4 regions of the Streptomyces luteireticuli genome follow, and region 3 is predicted to be linked to each of the others. Evidence: riboswitches for the same ligand, from Rfam matches in the RefSeq annotation. Region 3 holds a riboswitch; each other region holds the start of a gene.

Region 1 (3,754 bases), 4.6 Mb from region 3:
GGGCTGGCGGGAGCCGCCGGGTTCCACGGCCGGATCGCCGAGGACGGCGCCGGGTCGCCGCGCTCGGCCGCGCTGCCCTGGCAGCAGGCCGACATCACGGCCGCGGGGCGGGTGCTGGGCTGGAAGCCGTCCTACGCCTTCGGCACCACGCTCGCCGATCTGTGGGCCGCGCGGTGACGGAGCCGTCGCTGCTCGTCCCCCTGTACGTGCACCCCGGCGCCGAACCGGGCCCATGGGAACGGCTCGTACGGGCCGCGCCCGCCCTGCGGGGCGTGGTGCTCAACGCGGCGGACGGGCCGGGGCAGTTCCCCGACCCGTCCTTCCGGGCCGCCGCGGTGCGGCTGCGCGCGGCGGGCGTGCCCGTGCTGGGGTACGTCGACACCGCCTACGGCCGCCGCCCCCTGCGCGCGGCCGTCGCCGACCTGCGCCGGCACCGGCGCTGGTACGAGGTCGACGGCGTCTTCTGCGACCGGGTCGCCGTGGAGGCGGCGCTGCTGCCGCACTACCGCCGACTCGCCCTGTTTTCCCGCGCGTTGGGCGCGCGGACCGTCGTGCTCAACCCCGGCACCCACCCGGATCCCGGGTACGCCGAGGTCGCCGACCTGCTCGTCACCTTCGAGGGGCCCTGGGAGGCGTACCGCACCGCGCGGGTGCCCGGCTGGACGGCCGACCATCTCCCCTCGCGCTTCTGTCACTTGGTCTACGGTGTGCCCCAGGAGTGGGCCGGACTGGTGGCCCGCACGGCCGGAAGACGCGGTGCCGCGGTGCACTGCGCCGTTCCGGGGAACGGAGAGAATCCATGGCAGACCGCACCGTGAGATGGCTTCGGGGCGGAGTCCTGGCGACGGCCGCGCTGCTGGTCGCGACGGGCTGTTCGGTGACGACATCCCCTTCCGACGACGCGTCCGACGACGCCTCGAACGCGCCGAGTTCGCCGCCCTCCGCGCATCCGCGCCCCGGCACGCGCTGGCAGCCCAAGCCCGGCACCCGCTGGCAGTGGCAGCTCGACGGCGCCGTGGACACCTCCGTCGACGTTCCCGTCTACGACATCGACGGCTTCGAGAACGACGCGGCGACCGTGGCGAAGCTGCACGCGAAGAAGCGCAAGGTGATCTGCTACATCAACGTCGGGGCGTACGAGGACTGGCGTCCGGACCAGGGGAAGTTCCCGGCGTCCGTGCTGGGCGCGAAGAACGAGGGGTGGAAGGGGGAGAAGTGGCTCGACATCCGGCGCCTGGACGTCCTGCGGCCCATCATGGCGGAACGTTTCGACATGTGCCGGAAGAAGGGGTTCGACGCGGTCGAGCCCGATCTGACCGAAGGGTTCCGCAACAAGACGGGCTTTCCGCTCACCGCCGCCCACCAGTTGGCGTTCAACCGGATGATCGCCTCCCTCGCCCATGAGCGGGGCATGGCCGTCGGCCTCAAGAACGACCTGGAGCAGATACCCGAGCTGGTCCGGGACTTCGACTTCGCCGTCAACGAACAGTGCGCGCAGTACGGCGAGTGCGAGCGGCTCAAGCCCTTCGTGGACAAGGGGAAGGCCGTCTTCCATGTCGAGTACGAGATGGCGCCCGGGGAGTTCTGCGGCGAGGCGAAGGAACTCGGGCTGTCCTCCATGCAGAAGAAGCTGGGGCTGAACTCCTGGCGCAGGGCCTGCTGACGTGGCGTCCCGAAACGGGACGTAACGTGACGGAAGTTCACCGCACGGTGCGTGAAGAACCTCACAGAACACCGTTTCGGCACCGGTTTTCGGTGGCGGATGGTGCAGGATCATGCACCGAACAACCAAGACCCCGTCACAGAGGCGGGCGACCCGGGCGGACGCCGAGTCCTGCCGCCGCTCCGGGTGCGGACCTGATTTCGCGGATCGGCAGGAGCGGGAGACCCAGGCAGGACGAACCACGAAGGCGGTGGTTCTAGGGGTGAAGCCACTTGGTGGCCGGGCAACTTTGTCAGCCCGAACCCGACAGGTCATCTTTCGCAGGCGGATGACGAAGGGCTTATCGGCATGTCTGCGCTGCCTCGAATACCCGCGCTCATCTCCCGGGCCGGTACCGCATCGGCCCTCACCGCCGCGACCGTCGCGGCCTCCGTCCTCCTCCCCGGCCTGGCCGGCGAGGCCCAGGCGGCCACGTCGCCCGGCGCCAAGGCCGTCAAGGTCGCGGCCTCGAAGAAGGGCTCCTGGTACCAGTGGGGCGGCACCGGCCCCAACCGTTTCGACTGCTCGGGCCTGACGCAGTACTCCTTCAAGAAGGGCGCCGGCAAGAAGCTGCCGCGCGTCGCGGCCGACCAGTACAACGCGACCCGTCACATCTCGCGCGGCTCGCGCACCACGGGTGATCTGGTCTTCTTCCACTCCGGCAGCAACGTCTACCACGTGGGTATCTACGCGGGTGGCGGCAAGATCTGGCATGCGCCGGGCACCGGGAAGAAGGTCCGTCTGGAGAAGATCTGGACGAACAGTGTGTGGTACGGGCGCGTGCGCTGACGCGCGCGAAGAGCACATGGGTCCCCCAATGGGGGCCTGGGCGGGCCGGGGCGGATGACCGCCCAGGCCCGCCCGCGCATGCTTCCCCCGGACAGCGGTACCGGGGTGGCCGGCGGGGGTGCTCGCAAGAAGCATGAGGGGAGGCAAGCACCCCGAAAGGTGCCTCTCCATGCGCCGCAGAACCATAGTCGGGATATCCGCCGTGTTCGTGGCCGCGCTCGCCACGAGTGCGTACGCCGTCGACTCGCTGCCCCTCCCCGTGGGGTCCGGAAGTGCCCAGTGCTCCGTCTCCTGGCAGGCGCCGGGCATCACGTTCACACCGCAGACGCCGGTGCAGGGCGCCACCGGGCCGAGTGTCGCGTACACCGATGTCACGGGAACGCTCAATCTCGACGCGACCCCGACCGACGTCATCGACGACCCGGCCAAGCTGGCCTCCGCCGTCACCCTCACCCTCGACGCGACCGGTGGATTCACCTTCTCCGACGCCCAGGGCAGGAAGGTCGAGGCATCGGCCCCCCAGGGCCCCCTGCCGACCGGGACGACCACCTACCTGGTCAAGAGCCCTGCCAGCCCGGACGGTGTCCGCATCCCCGTCTACTCGTACGGCCTGCCGTCCACCTTCTCGCCGTCCATCACGTCGCTCCTGCCGGTTCCCGCGCTCACCGTCACCATGGCCGGTCTCCGGGCGGACTTCACCCCGGAGCTCATCTCCACCCTCAACTCCACCTTCGGCGCGGGCACGGCGAAGAGCGGTGACTCGCTGGGGGTCTGCGCCGGCATGTTCTCCACCGGCTAGCCGGGGGCGCAGCCGTGGACCTGCTCGTGCCGCCCTTCGCCACACCCGGCACCGCGCGGCTCCATCCCTCGACGCGGGCCACCGGCCTGGTGGCCGACGGTCCCGAGGGCGAGCGCTTCGACGCGGCCCTGCTGGACCGGCCGGCCGCCTGGACGTACCCGAACGCCACCCCGGACGGACTGCTGCCGGCCACCGACTGGATGCTGGTTCTTCGCCTTCGACGACATCCTCGACGACACGGCGGAAGGGCGCTACCAGGACTTCGCCGTGTTCGTCGCGGACACCCTCAACTCCGTTCACGGACAGGCCGCTTGCCCGGCTCCGCACCCGTGCGTGGAGCCGTACCGGAAGGCGCTGGAGGAGCTGTGGCGACGCACCACGGCGGGCATGCCGCCCGCCTGGACCCGGCGCCTCGCCGGTGACCTGGCCGCATACGCCAACTCCTACCGGACCCAGGCCCTGGT
Region 2 (3,754 bases), 2.0 Mb from region 3:
CGTTGTAGAGGAACGCCTGGCCGATGAAGAGGGCGAGGCCCAGCACGGCGCGCCGCCGGTAGTCGGTGAAGACCGTGCGGGCGATGTCGCGGAAGCCGGTGCGTTTGCGCTGGCGGATCGTGATGGTGCCGACGGCCGGCTCCAGCGGGGCGCCCCGCTCCTCCTCGATGCGCCGCTCGATCGCGTCGACCAGCACCTCGGCCTCCTCCGCCCGGCTGTGGATGAAGAGCCACCGCGGGCTCTCCGGGACGTGCCGGCGGACGAGCAGGATGACGAAGCCGAGGACGACGCCGAGCCCGAACGTCAGCCGCCAGCCGACGTCCTTCGGGAAGAAGCGGGTGTCCAGCAGGAGTATCGAGAGGAGGGAACCGGCGATGGCACCGAGCCAGAAGCTGCCGTTGATGACGAGGTCGACGCGGCCGCGGTAGCGGGCCGGAATCAGCTCGTCCACCGCGGAGTTGATGGCCGCGTACTCCCCGCCGATGCCGAATCCGGTGATGAAGCGGAAGACGAAGAACCACCAGGACGAGTACGAGAGCGCGGTCAGCGCGGTCGCCGCCAGATAGACGGCGAGGGTCACCATGAAGAGCCGTTTTCGGCCGAAGCGGTCGGTGAGCCGGCCGAAGAACAGGGCGCCGACACAGGCGCCGGAGACGTAGAGCGCCGCTGCCACGCCGGTCACCTGGGAGCCGGTGATGGGCAGGCCGCTGCCCTGCTCCGAGAGGCGTCCCGCGATGTTGCCGACGACCGTGACCTCCAGGCCGTCGAGGATCCAGACCGTGCCCAGGCCGACCACCACGGTCCAGTGCCACCGGGACCAGGGCAGCCGGTCCAGGCGTGAGGGCACGGAAGTGCTGATGGTCGCGGGCGTCACATCATCTGAGTTCCCTGTCGCCCTCGGAACATTCGCGGCAAATTTCCGCATCGGGGCACGGCGGGTGGGCAGGGGAGGAACAGCGGCGCGCGGGGGTATGCGCAAGCCCCCGGCGCGCAGCTCACCCCTTACAGATGACAGGACCTCTTACGGATGCAGGCCCTTGGAGCGCAGCCAGTGCAGCGGGTCGACCGGGCCCCCGCCGTGCGGCCGGACCTCCAGGTGCAGGTGCGGTCCGGTGACGTTGCCGGTCGCCCCGACCCGGCCGATGACCTGGCCGGGAGCGACCTTGCCGTGGGTGCGGACCATCGACGACAGATGGCAGAACCACAGCTCCGTACCGTCGTCCAGGCGCAGCACGATGCGGTAGCCGTACGAGCCGGCCCAGCCGGCGTGGGTGATCCTGCCGCCGCCGACCGCCTTGACGGGGCTGCCCGTCGGCGCGGCGAAGTCGGTGCCGGTGTGGCGGTGGGACCACATGCCGCCGTGCGACCCGAAACGGGCGGTGATCCGGTAGGAGGAGACGGGCAGGACGTAGCGGTGCTTCGCGCGGTCGATCCGCTCGGCGGCCCGCCGGGCCTCGGCCTGGGCCTTGCCCGCGGCCTTGGCGGCGGCCTGCTGGGCGGCGGCGCCGTGGGCCGCGGCGGCCTGGGCGGCGCTCCGGGCCTGCTGGGCCGCGGTGCTGTCCGTGTGGGTCGCGGCCGCCGCTCTGGCCTGCGCCGCCGCCATCCGCTGCGCGTCCGCGGCCGCCCGCTCCTGCGCGGCTGTGCGCGCGGCGTCCGCGGGGTGGTGACCGGGGTCGGCCTGCTGGAGGATGCGGGCGCGCAGCGCCTCGCCGGCGTCGGACGCGCCCTGCGCGGGGGCGGGGGCCGCGGGGGCGGGCGCCTCGGCCGCGGCTTCCGCGGCGGAGGTGCCCTCGCCGCCGGAGGAGTCGCTGGAGGAATCGTCGGAGGCGTACGGGCCCGTCCCCGCCGTCGGTTCCACGTCCGGCACGGATATGGGGGCCGGGCGCTCCTGGGCGCTCGCGACGCCGGTGCCCGCGCCGACCGCGGCGATCACGCCGACGCCGAGGGCCGCGCCGCCGCGCGCCATCGTGCCGCCCCGCTGCTTGGGCACCCGGTGCCGGCCACGGGCCGGAGCGTCGCTCTCCGCAAAGGGGGCCGGAACGTCGGGCGTTGTCTCGCCGGACCGGTCCGGGCCCGGCCAGGAGCTGTGCGAACTGTCCTCGCCTGTGGGGCTGTTGGACGCCACGGGGGCGTTCACCTTTCCTTCCTCTCGCCTGCCGGGTTAGCGGTGGGGGTCCCCCCAGGCCGTTCAGGCACTGGGGGAGGGTTCGGAGCAGGAAGGTCTCCTACGGGCAGGGGAACTGCCCGATGCACCCCACGGGTTGGTGGTTCCCCGGTTCCCTCTCGTGCCCACGGGATTCGGCGAAGGCGCGCGGTGCCGCCTCTTGCGACGGTGTGAGGACCGCGTTGCGTTATCGAACGTTAATAGACAGGACTGGTGGTTTCCAAGCCGAAAGCGTGAATCCACGGGGCGCTTGGCAAAACGGGGGAGCACCTCCGCACTGACGGTGCGTCATCCGTGATGCAGCGTGCCCGGGGTGCGCCCCGAGTGCGCCCTCAGGTGGTCACGGCCGTGGCCGTCGGCGCGGTGGACGGCCAGCAGGGCCATGTCGTCGTCCGTGTGACCGCCCGCGTGCCGGGCCACGTCCGCCGCGAGGAAGTCCAGCAGGCCGTCGGGGCTCCTGGGCTGCCGTCCGGCCAGTCGCTCCCTCGGGTCGTAGAAGACCCCGGCCGCGTCCCGCGCCTCGGTCACCCCGTCGGTGAACAGCAGCAGCGTGGTCCCCACCGGGAAGTCCCACTCCTCGACCCGGTCCGGCCACTCCCCCTCCCCCGCGCCCTGCCCCAGGTCCCCCATGCCCAGAGGCAGGGCCGGCGTGCGCGGATGGGTCTCGCCGACCGCGCCGTCCGGGTACAGCAGCAGCGGGGGCGGGTGGCCGCGGTTCACCAGGCGCAGGCGGCGGGTGCCGTCCTGCGGGACCTCCGCGAGGACGGCGGTGGTGAACCCCTCGAACTGGTCGATGTTCGCCCGCCGGTCGCCCTCCCGGCGGAGGGCGCTCTCCAGCCGGTACGCGACGCCGTCCAGGGTGCGCTCCTGCTCCGCCGCCTCGCGGAACGCGCCGATCACGACGGCCACGGCCTCGACGGCGCCGAGGCCCTTGCCGCGGACGTCGCCGACGATCAGACGGATGCCGTACGGGGTGTCCTGCACCGCGTACAGGTCCCCGCCGATCCCGGCGTCGGCCTGGGCCGCGATGTAGCGGGCCGCGATGCGCAGGCCGCCGATGCGGGCGGGGGGTACGGGCAGCACGGCGCGCTGCGCGGCCTCGGCGATGCCGCGGGCGGACCTGAGCCGGCTGTCGCTGCGGCGTACGACGCGGTTGATGCCGAGGGCGAGGAGGGAGACGGTCAGGACCGTCACGTTCTCGGTGACGGACTCGCCGGTGCTCGGGGAACCGCGGTGGACGGTGATGTCGACGGACGCGAGGACGGCGATCAGCGCGACGACGGCGGTGGCGCGGGCGGAGAGGAGGGAGGCGGCCACGAGGGGGGCCGCGGTGAAGAAGGGGGCGGAGTTGTAGTGGGAGGGGGTGAGGGCGGCGAAGACCTCACCGGCGACGAGGAGCAGGGCGGGAAGCCAGCTGGCGGCTCGCCAGAGGTAGTTGGGGCGGGCGGGGATCCTTGGGTCGGAGGTGGCCTCTTCCTCTCGCTTCCCCACCGTGTTCTCCTGCCCGGGGTGGTGTGGCTTTCGCTTCCCCTTCCCCACGATTGCGGTGCCGGGGGGCGGGGGCCAGTGGGGGTGGGCCGTGTGGGGGGG
Region 3 (3,754 bases):
TCGGCGGCGGCGAGTCCTCCCGCCTGCACAACCGCCTGGTCCGGCACGACCGCAGCGCCGTCGCCGCCGGCTTCGGCCTGCTGCGCCTGGCGGGCGCCCCCTCGCTCGGCTGGCTGGACGTCAAGGCGTCGGCCGGTGCCGAGGTCTCCGCCATCGAGGCGGCGGTCGACGAGGAGCTGGCCCGCTTCGCCCTGGAGGGGCCCACCGCGCAGGAGATGGAGCGGGCCCAGGCCCAGCTGGAGCGCGAGTGGCTGGACCGGCTGGCCACGGTCAGCGGCCGTGCCGACGAACTGTGCCGCTTCGCCGTGCTCTTCGGCGACCCGCAGCTCGCCCTCACCGCCGTGCAGCGCGTCCTGGACATCACCCCGGAGGAGGTGCGGGCCGTCGCCAAGTCCCGCCTCCACCCGGACAACCGCGCGGTGCTGGTGTACGAACCGACCGGCCCGCAGGCGGACGCCGACGCACAGGCCGACGACAACGCACAGGAACAGGAGACGGCCCAGTGACCGACGCCGCAGTCGTGGGCGCCACCGACACCGCGGAGCCCGCCATGCACTTCCACCCGCAGCCCCGGCCCGGCACGGCCACGCCCTGGGACTTCCCGGCCCCCGGCCGCGAGGTGCTGCCCAACGGCCTGACGGTGCTGCGCTGCCACCGCCCCGGCCAGCAGGTCGTCGCCGTCGAGGTCAGCCTGGCCGCGCCGCTGGAGGCCGAGCCCGCCGGGCTCGACGGAGTGGCCACGATCATGGCCCGGGCGTTCTCCGAGGGCACCGACAAGCTCAGCGCCGAGGACTTCACCGCCGAGCTGGAGCGCTGCGGCGCCACCCTGGACGCGCACGCCGACCACCCGGGCGTCCGGCTGTCGCTGGAGGTTCCGGCCTCCCGGCTGCCCAAGGCCCTCGGCCTGCTCGCGGACGCCCTGCGCGCCCCCGCCTTCCCCGACAACGAGATCGAGCGCCTCGTCCTCAACCGCCTCGACGAGATCCCCCACGAGCTGGCCAACCCGGCCCGCCGGGCCGCCATGGCCCTGTCGGACGCGCTCTTCCCGGCCGACTCGCGGATGTCGCGGCCGCGCCAGGGCACCCAGGAGACGGTCGAGCGCATCGACGCCGCGTCCGTCCGCGCCTTCTACGAGGCCCACGTCCGCCCGGCCACCGCCACCGCCGTCGTCGTGGGCGACCTCACCGGGGTCGACCTCGACCAGGCCCTCGCCGACACCCTCGGCGCCTGGACGGGCTCCCCGGCCGAGCCCCGGCCCGTGCCGCCCGTCTCCGCCGACGACACCGGCCGCGTGATCATCGTGGACCGGCCGGGCGCCGTCCAGACGCAGCTCCTCATCGGCCGCACCGGCGCGGACCGGCACGAGCGCGTCTGGCCCGCCCAGGTGCTCGGCACCTACTGCCTGGGCGGCACCCTGACCTCCCGGCTCGACAAGGTGCTGCGCGAGGAGAAGGGCTACACCTACGGCGTCCGCGCCTTCGCCCAGGTCCTGCGCTCCACCCCGGACGGCAGGGGCACCGCGATGCTGGCCATCAGCGGCTCGGTGGACACCCCCAACACCGGCCCGGCGCTGGCGGATCTGTGGACCGTGCTGCGCACCCTCGCCGCCGAGGGCCTGACCGACACCGAGCGCGACGTCGCCGTGCAGAACCTCGTGGGCGTCGCCCCGCTGAAGTACGAGACGGCGGCGGCCGTCGCGGGCACCCTCGCCGACCAGGTCGAGCAGCACCTGGCCGACGACTTCCAGGCCCGGCTCTACGAACGCCTCGCGGAGACCGGCACGGTGGAGGCCACGGCGGCCGTCGTCGCCGCCTTCCCGGCCGACCGTCTGGTGACGGTCCTCGTCGGGGACGCTGCCGAGATCGCCGAGCCCGTCAAGGCGCTCGGGATCGGCGAAGTGACGGTCATCTCCGCCTGAGCGGGCCGATTTCGGCCCGACGGCGGCTCAGGGGCGGGCCAACGCCCCAGGCCATGGAGGCGCGTGGGTCCTGAGGGACCCACGCGCCTCCGATATGCCCGAATTGACAAGGTGGTTGCACGAGGGCTGTGTGGCGTGCGTCACGAAAACGCGGTTCCGTTTGCCGTTCGAATCTGACGCCGATTAGCTTCGGGACGGCAGTCCGTCAGATCGGAGCCGCAACCGCGGCCCCGGGCAGCCATCGCCGAGTCCCCGTACGGCGCGAGCCAGGGGAGCCGGGGAACCACCTGTTCCCTGGGGTGAATCGGATCCCTCTCCGGAGGGGGCCGTAGGAGACCTTCCTGCTCCGAACCCGTCAGCTAACCCGGTAGGCGACAGGGAAGGAAAGGAACAGCCGCAGCCATGGCGTTCACCCGTGCCACCGGGAAGCACCGTCGTCCGAGCCGCGCCGCCCGTGTCGGCGCCAACGTCGCCGGTATAGCCACCCTCACCGCCGCGGGCGTCGTCGCCGGCGTCGCCGCTCCGGCCTTCGCCGCCTCCCCCGCGGACGATGCCCAGCGCCACGAGGACACCGGCCTCACCCAGGCCGTCGTGCTCTCCGACCACGTCGCCGACAGCGTCGGCGAGCAGGCTCAGATGCAGCAGGGCTCCGCCGACCAGGCCGCCGCCCGCCACCAGGCCGAGGCCGAGGCCACGCAGCAGGCCGCCCTGGTCAAGAAGCGCGCGGACGAGGCGAAGCGCAAGGCCGAGGCCGAGCGTGCCGAGCAGGAGCGGGCCGCCCGCGAGGCGGAGCGCAAGCGCCTCAACGCGTTCGTGCTGCCGATCGCCGGCTCGTTCGTCTCCACCACCTACAAGGCCACCAGCGGCCTGTGGTCCTCCGGCAGCCACACCGGTGTGGACTTCCACGCCGCCGAGGGCACCACCGTGCAGGCCGTCGGCGCCGGCACCGTCGTCGAGGCCGGCTGGGGCGGCGCGTACGGCAACAACATCGTCATCCAGCACAACGACGGCACCTACACCCAGTACGGCCACCTGTCGTCCATATCCGTCGCCGTCGGCCAGGTCGTCACCCCCGGCCAGCAGATCGGCCTCTCCGGCTCCACCGGCAACGTCACCGGCCCGCACCTGCACTTCGAGGCCCGCACCGCGCCCACCTACGGTTCGGACATCGACCCGGTCGCGTACCTGCGCGCCCACGGCGTCGACCTGTAGGACACACCTGGACTTCCCGAAGGCCCCGGCTCCGGCCGGGGCCTTTCGGCATGGCCAAAACATTTCCCTGCCCTGCGGGCGGCTATCGGAATTCGCACGTGATTGCAATAGAGTCGATCGTCCCCGGGCATCCCTGAGCAGACGTCAACCGGATGCCGTCCGGCCGGTCCGGCGGGGCGATGCGGAGGGGTTCGTCGATGCGGGGACGTTCGTGAACGGCGACGGCGACGAGGCGGGGGACGCCCGCCGCGTCTCCGCCCAGGCCGTGTGCGCGGCCATCCGCGACGACATCGTCTCCGGCGCCTTCCCGCCCGGCAGCCGGCTCATCGAGGAGCTCCTCGCCCGCCGCTACGGCGTCTCCCGCGTACCCGTCCGCGAGGCCCTGCGCACCCTGGCCTCCGAGGGGTTCGTCACCACCCGCCGGCACGCCGGCGCCTGCGTCGCCGAGCCGACCGAGCAGGAGGCCGCCGATCTGCTCGACGTCCGCGCCCTGTTGGAACCGCTGGGCGCCGCCCGGGCCGCCCAGCGGCGCACCGACGCCCATCTGAAGGTGCTGCGGGGGCTGGTGAGGCTGGGCCGGGAGCGCGTCCGGTCCGGACGGACGGGCGAACTGTGCCCGCTGGG
Region 4 (3,754 bases), 2.5 Mb from region 3:
AGCCGCCCTCGTCGCCCAGACCGGTGGACAGGCCCTTGGCCTTCAGCACGGCCTTGAGGGTGTGGTAGACCTCGGTGCCCCAGCGCAGCGCCTCGGAGAACGACTCGGCGCCGATCGGCGCGATCATGAACTCCTGGATGTCCACGTTGGAGTCGGCGTGCGAGCCGCCGTTGAGGATGTTCATCATCGGAACGGGCAGCAGGTGCGCGTTCGGGCCGCCGAGGTAGCGGAAGAGCGGCAGGTCGGACGCCTCGGAGGCGGCGTGCGCGACGGCCAGGGAGACGCCCAGGATGGCGTTGGCGCCCAGCGAGCCCTTGTTGTCGGTGGCGTCCAGGTCGAACATCGCCTGGTCGATCAGGCGCTGCTCGGTGGCGTCGTAGCCGACGAGCTCCGGGCCGATCTGCTCGATGACGGCCAGCACGGCCTTCTCGACGCCCTTGCCCAGGTAACGGTTCTTGTCCCCGTCACGGAGCTCGATGGCCTCGAAGGCGCCGGTGGAGGCGCCGGACGGCACGGCGGCACGGCCGGTGGAGCCGTCGTCGAGGCCGACCTCGACCTCGACCGTGGGGTTGCCTCGCGAGTCGAGGATCTCGCGAGCTACGACGACGTCGATGGACGGCACGAGGGTCTCCTTCGTGTGTGTCTGAAGTTCTGCAGCACGAGCCTAACGGGCCCCGGAGGGTCCGCCCGCCCTCGGACCGCCGCCCGGCCGGAAAAATGGCACAAACGCCGAGATCACGGGATGAATGGGCTGGATGTTCGCCCAGCGGTGAACGGCTCGGGGAACCACTGGGGGAACCGCCCGGTGATTCTCCCGCGGGAACGGCGGAGCCCCGCTCCGATGCGGCTCGGGGGGAGCGGGCGCATCGGAGCGGGGCGGTTCGCCAGGGAAGGCTGCGTCAGCTGAGGTGCAGCTTCTGGCCGGGGAAGATGAGGTCGGCGCTCTCGACGATGTCCTTGTTGCGGTCGTAGAGCTTCTCCCAGCCGCCCTTGACCTTCTTGGCCTCGGCGATCTTGGCGAGGGTGTCGCCCTCCTTGACCTGGTACTCGCCGTCGCCCATCTTGACCGTCTTCGGGGCGGCGTGGCGGGGGGCGGCCGGCTTGGCGGCCGGGGCCTCCTCGTCGCTCTGCTGCGGAGCGGCGTGCTTCGGCGCGGACTGGCGCTCGCTGCGGTCGGCGTGCGTCTTGGTGGAGACGCTGCGCTCGCCGGTCGACTTCTGGGTCTTGGTGGACGAACCGGAGGTGTCCACGTCGGCCTTGGCGCCGCCGGAGGACAGCGGACCGGCGCTGGCGCAGCCCCAGGCACCGGGGCCCTGCATGGCGAGGAGCTTCTCGGCGACGGCGATCTGCTGGCCCTTGGTGGCGAGGTCGGCGCGCGGGGCGTAGGCGGTACCGCCCGCGGCGGCCCAGGAGGACTGCGAGAACTGCAGGCCGCCGTAGTAGCCGTTGCCGGTGTTGATCGACCAGTTGCCGCTGGACTCGCACTGGGCGACGCGCTCCCAGGTGTCGACGGAGGCGGCGTGGGCGGAGGTCGCGGCCATCAGCGGGGCGGCGACTGCGGCGCCGGTGACACCCGCGAGCGTGGCGATGCGGACGGCCTTGTTCGGACGACGGTGCTTGCCCTTGGACATGACTCGGTTTCCTCACCGGCGCCTACGAGGTGAGCTGTCGGGTTCGGACGTGAGTTGCCCGGCCCGGTGGCTTGCGCGCACCAGGCTTCACCCCTAGCCGCTGCGGCACCCCGGTCACTGACCGGCGGACCGTCGCGGCGACTTACCTTGGTTCCCCCGCTCCTGCCTACGGCGCTTGCGCGACGACTCCCCCGGCCGCCGGCAGGATTCGGCGTGACGACCGTGGTGCTCGCGGTGGCGAGCGGTGACGACGTTAAGCACAGGCGGCCTACGGGTTCAAACCCCCCTTTTCGGCCACCGGCTGGATCCAACCCCCTGAGAAACTCGGTGTTTCCGCAGGTGAGAGCCGCTTCCCCGGCTCCTGACGGGCCGTATCCGAGACGCTGTCAACGAGACCCATGTCTCACTTTCGCTCGGAACGGACATTCGACCCGAACTGCCCTCCTACTTCTTCAGTTCGAGCTGCTGGCCTGGGTGAATGAGATCCGGATCGGAACCGACGACCTTTTTGTTGTCGTGGTAGATCCGGTGCCAACCGCCGGGCACGGAGTGCTCCTGCGCGATGGCTGACAGGTTGTCACCGGGGCGCACGGTGTAGTCCTCGGCACGCGACCCTTGTCCATGTGCTTCCGCACCACCGCGCGAGGAGCGCTCCGCGCCCGAACGCGGCTGCTGCGCGCGGTGCTTGCCGGTACCCGCTCCGGCGTCCGCGCCGGTGGCCGTGTCCGCTTCCGCACCACGGTCCGCGCCCTGGTCGCCGCTCGCGCCGGACGTGCTGCCGGGCGCCGGCGAGTGCGGCGCGCGGGACGGTCCGTCGGGCCGGTCGGCGGAGCGGGAGGGCGCGGGGCCGGACTTCGGCGCCTCCGGGGCCGTGGACCTGCCGGAGCCCTTCCCGGGCGCCTTCGCGTCCGTCGTGCCCTCCGCGGCGTCCTCGGTGTCCCGGGTGCCCTCGGCCGGCTTGCGGTGCTTGCCCTTGGCGTCCTCGCCGGAACTTCCGCTTCCGGACGGGGTGTCCGACGGGGTGTCCGACGGAGTGCCCACGGTCCCGGACTTCCCCGGCGACCGGTCGTGCTCCCGCGCCCCGGACGGCGGCCTGTGCTCCGGCGCCGGGGTGGAGGCGTCGGCCCGCCCCGGGTCCACGTCCGGCGCCGGGCCCTCCTTGGCCAGGTCCGACTTCACGGCACAGGCGGGCCAGGCGTACGGGCCCTGCTGCTTGAGGATCCGCTCGGCGACGGCGATCTGCTGGGCACGGCTGGCCTGGTCGGGCCGCGGCGCGAACTCCCGGCCGCCGCTCTCCTCCCACATGTCCTGCGTCATCTGGAGCCCGCCCAGATACCCGTTGCCGGTGTCGGCGCTCCACAGCCCGCCGCTCTCGCACTGGGCGACGCGGTCCCAGGTGGGGGCGTCCGCCGCGTCGGCGGTGGTGGCCCCGAGCAGCGGCATGGCGATTCCCGCGCCCGTCACGCCCGCCGCGAGCACGGCGGCGGGAATCTGACGGGGGCGTCGATGTCGACCTTTCCCGGAGAGCATGCGGTCACCTCTCATGTGGCGGCTGAATATGACCGTCGAACATAGCGACGGCCCCCAGCGGTCACAAGCAGGCGCGAGTGCGGTCGGGTGACGGTCAAAGAGAGTTGACCTATAGTCATGTGCCCGTGTGCCCGGGCTCCGGGGAGAAGGAGACGGGCAGGGTGCGCAGGCCCCGCATGATGAGCCCGCCACGCCACCGCAGTTCCTCGGGATCCACGGAAAGCCGCAGGTCGGGAAGGCGGCGCAGCAGCGTCGCGAGTGCCGCCCGGCCCTCCAGCCGCGCCAGCGGCGCACCGAGGCAGTAATGGATGCCGTGCCCGTATCCGAGGTGCTGATTGTCACTGCGGGCCAGGTCGAGCGTGTCGGGGTCGGCGAACCGCTCCGGGTCGCGGTCGGCGGCCGCCAGAACGACGAGCACGGGGTCCCCCTCGGCGATGCGCTGCCCGCCGATCGTCAGGTCCCGCGTGGCGAACCGCCAGGTCGCCAGCTCCACCGGGCCGTCGTAGCGCAGCAGTTCCTCCACCCCGGTGGCGAGCAGTTCCTCGTCCCCCTCGGCCAGGGCGTCCTGGAGCCGCGCGCGCTGCCCGGGGTTG

The links. Region 3 has a riboswitch for cyclic di-AMP ahead of AB8735_RS27845 (M23 family metallopeptidase). Riboswitches for the same ligand answer to the same signal wherever they lie in the genome.
Positions count from the first base shown of each region.
Region 1: it holds a riboswitch for cyclic di-AMP, as region 3 does, so the genes downstream of both, AB8735_RS06345 (C40 family peptidase) here and AB8735_RS27845 (M23 family metallopeptidase) in region 3, are expected to answer to the same signal.
Region 2: it holds a riboswitch for cyclic di-AMP, as region 3 does, so the genes downstream of both, AB8735_RS18505 (M23 family metallopeptidase) here and AB8735_RS27845 (M23 family metallopeptidase) in region 3, are expected to answer to the same signal.
Region 4: it holds a riboswitch for cyclic di-AMP, as region 3 does, so the genes downstream of both, AB8735_RS16365 (transglycosylase family protein) here and AB8735_RS27845 (M23 family metallopeptidase) in region 3, are expected to answer to the same signal.

Region 1 is NZ_CP167927.1:1,584,758-1,588,511, reverse strand. Features, by position in the region: gene AB8735_RS06360 (NAD-dependent epimerase/dehydratase family protein) at 1-177, shown strand, start outside; gene AB8735_RS06355 (spherulation-specific family 4 protein) at 174-818, shown strand; gene AB8735_RS06350 (endo alpha-1,4 polygalactosaminidase) at 800-1,663, shown strand; cyclic di-AMP (ydaO/yuaA leader) riboswitch at 1,855-2,006, shown strand; gene AB8735_RS06345 (C40 family peptidase) at 2,012-2,491, shown strand; gene AB8735_RS06340 (hypothetical protein) at 2,661-3,290, shown strand; partial or broken gene AB8735_RS06335 (terpene synthase family protein) at 3,354-3,737, shown strand; gene AB8735_RS06330 (terpene synthase family protein) at 3,722-3,754, shown strand, end outside.
Region 2 is NZ_CP167927.1:4,185,165-4,188,918, forward strand. Features, by position in the region: gene AB8735_RS18500 (MFS transporter) at 1-925, opposite strand, end outside; gene AB8735_RS18505 (M23 family metallopeptidase) at 1,022-2,137, opposite strand; cyclic di-AMP (ydaO/yuaA leader) riboswitch at 2,136-2,314, opposite strand; gene AB8735_RS18510 (PP2C family protein-serine/threonine phosphatase) at 2,453-3,655, opposite strand.
Region 3 is NZ_CP167927.1:6,182,102-6,185,855, forward strand. Features, by position in the region: gene AB8735_RS27835 (pitrilysin family protein) at 1-506, shown strand, start outside; gene AB8735_RS27840 (pitrilysin family protein) at 551-1,918, shown strand; cyclic di-AMP (ydaO/yuaA leader) riboswitch at 2,151-2,307, shown strand; gene AB8735_RS27845 (M23 family metallopeptidase) at 2,321-3,130, shown strand; gene AB8735_RS27850 (GntR family transcriptional regulator) at 3,342-3,754, shown strand, end outside.
Region 4 is NZ_CP167927.1:3,718,258-3,722,011, forward strand. Features, by position in the region: gene eno (phosphopyruvate hydratase) at 1-622, opposite strand, end outside; gene AB8735_RS16365 (transglycosylase family protein) at 900-1,631, opposite strand; cyclic di-AMP (ydaO/yuaA leader) riboswitch at 1,636-1,815, opposite strand; gene AB8735_RS16370 (transglycosylase family protein) at 2,076-3,161, opposite strand; gene AB8735_RS16375 (cytochrome P450) at 3,277-3,754, opposite strand, start outside.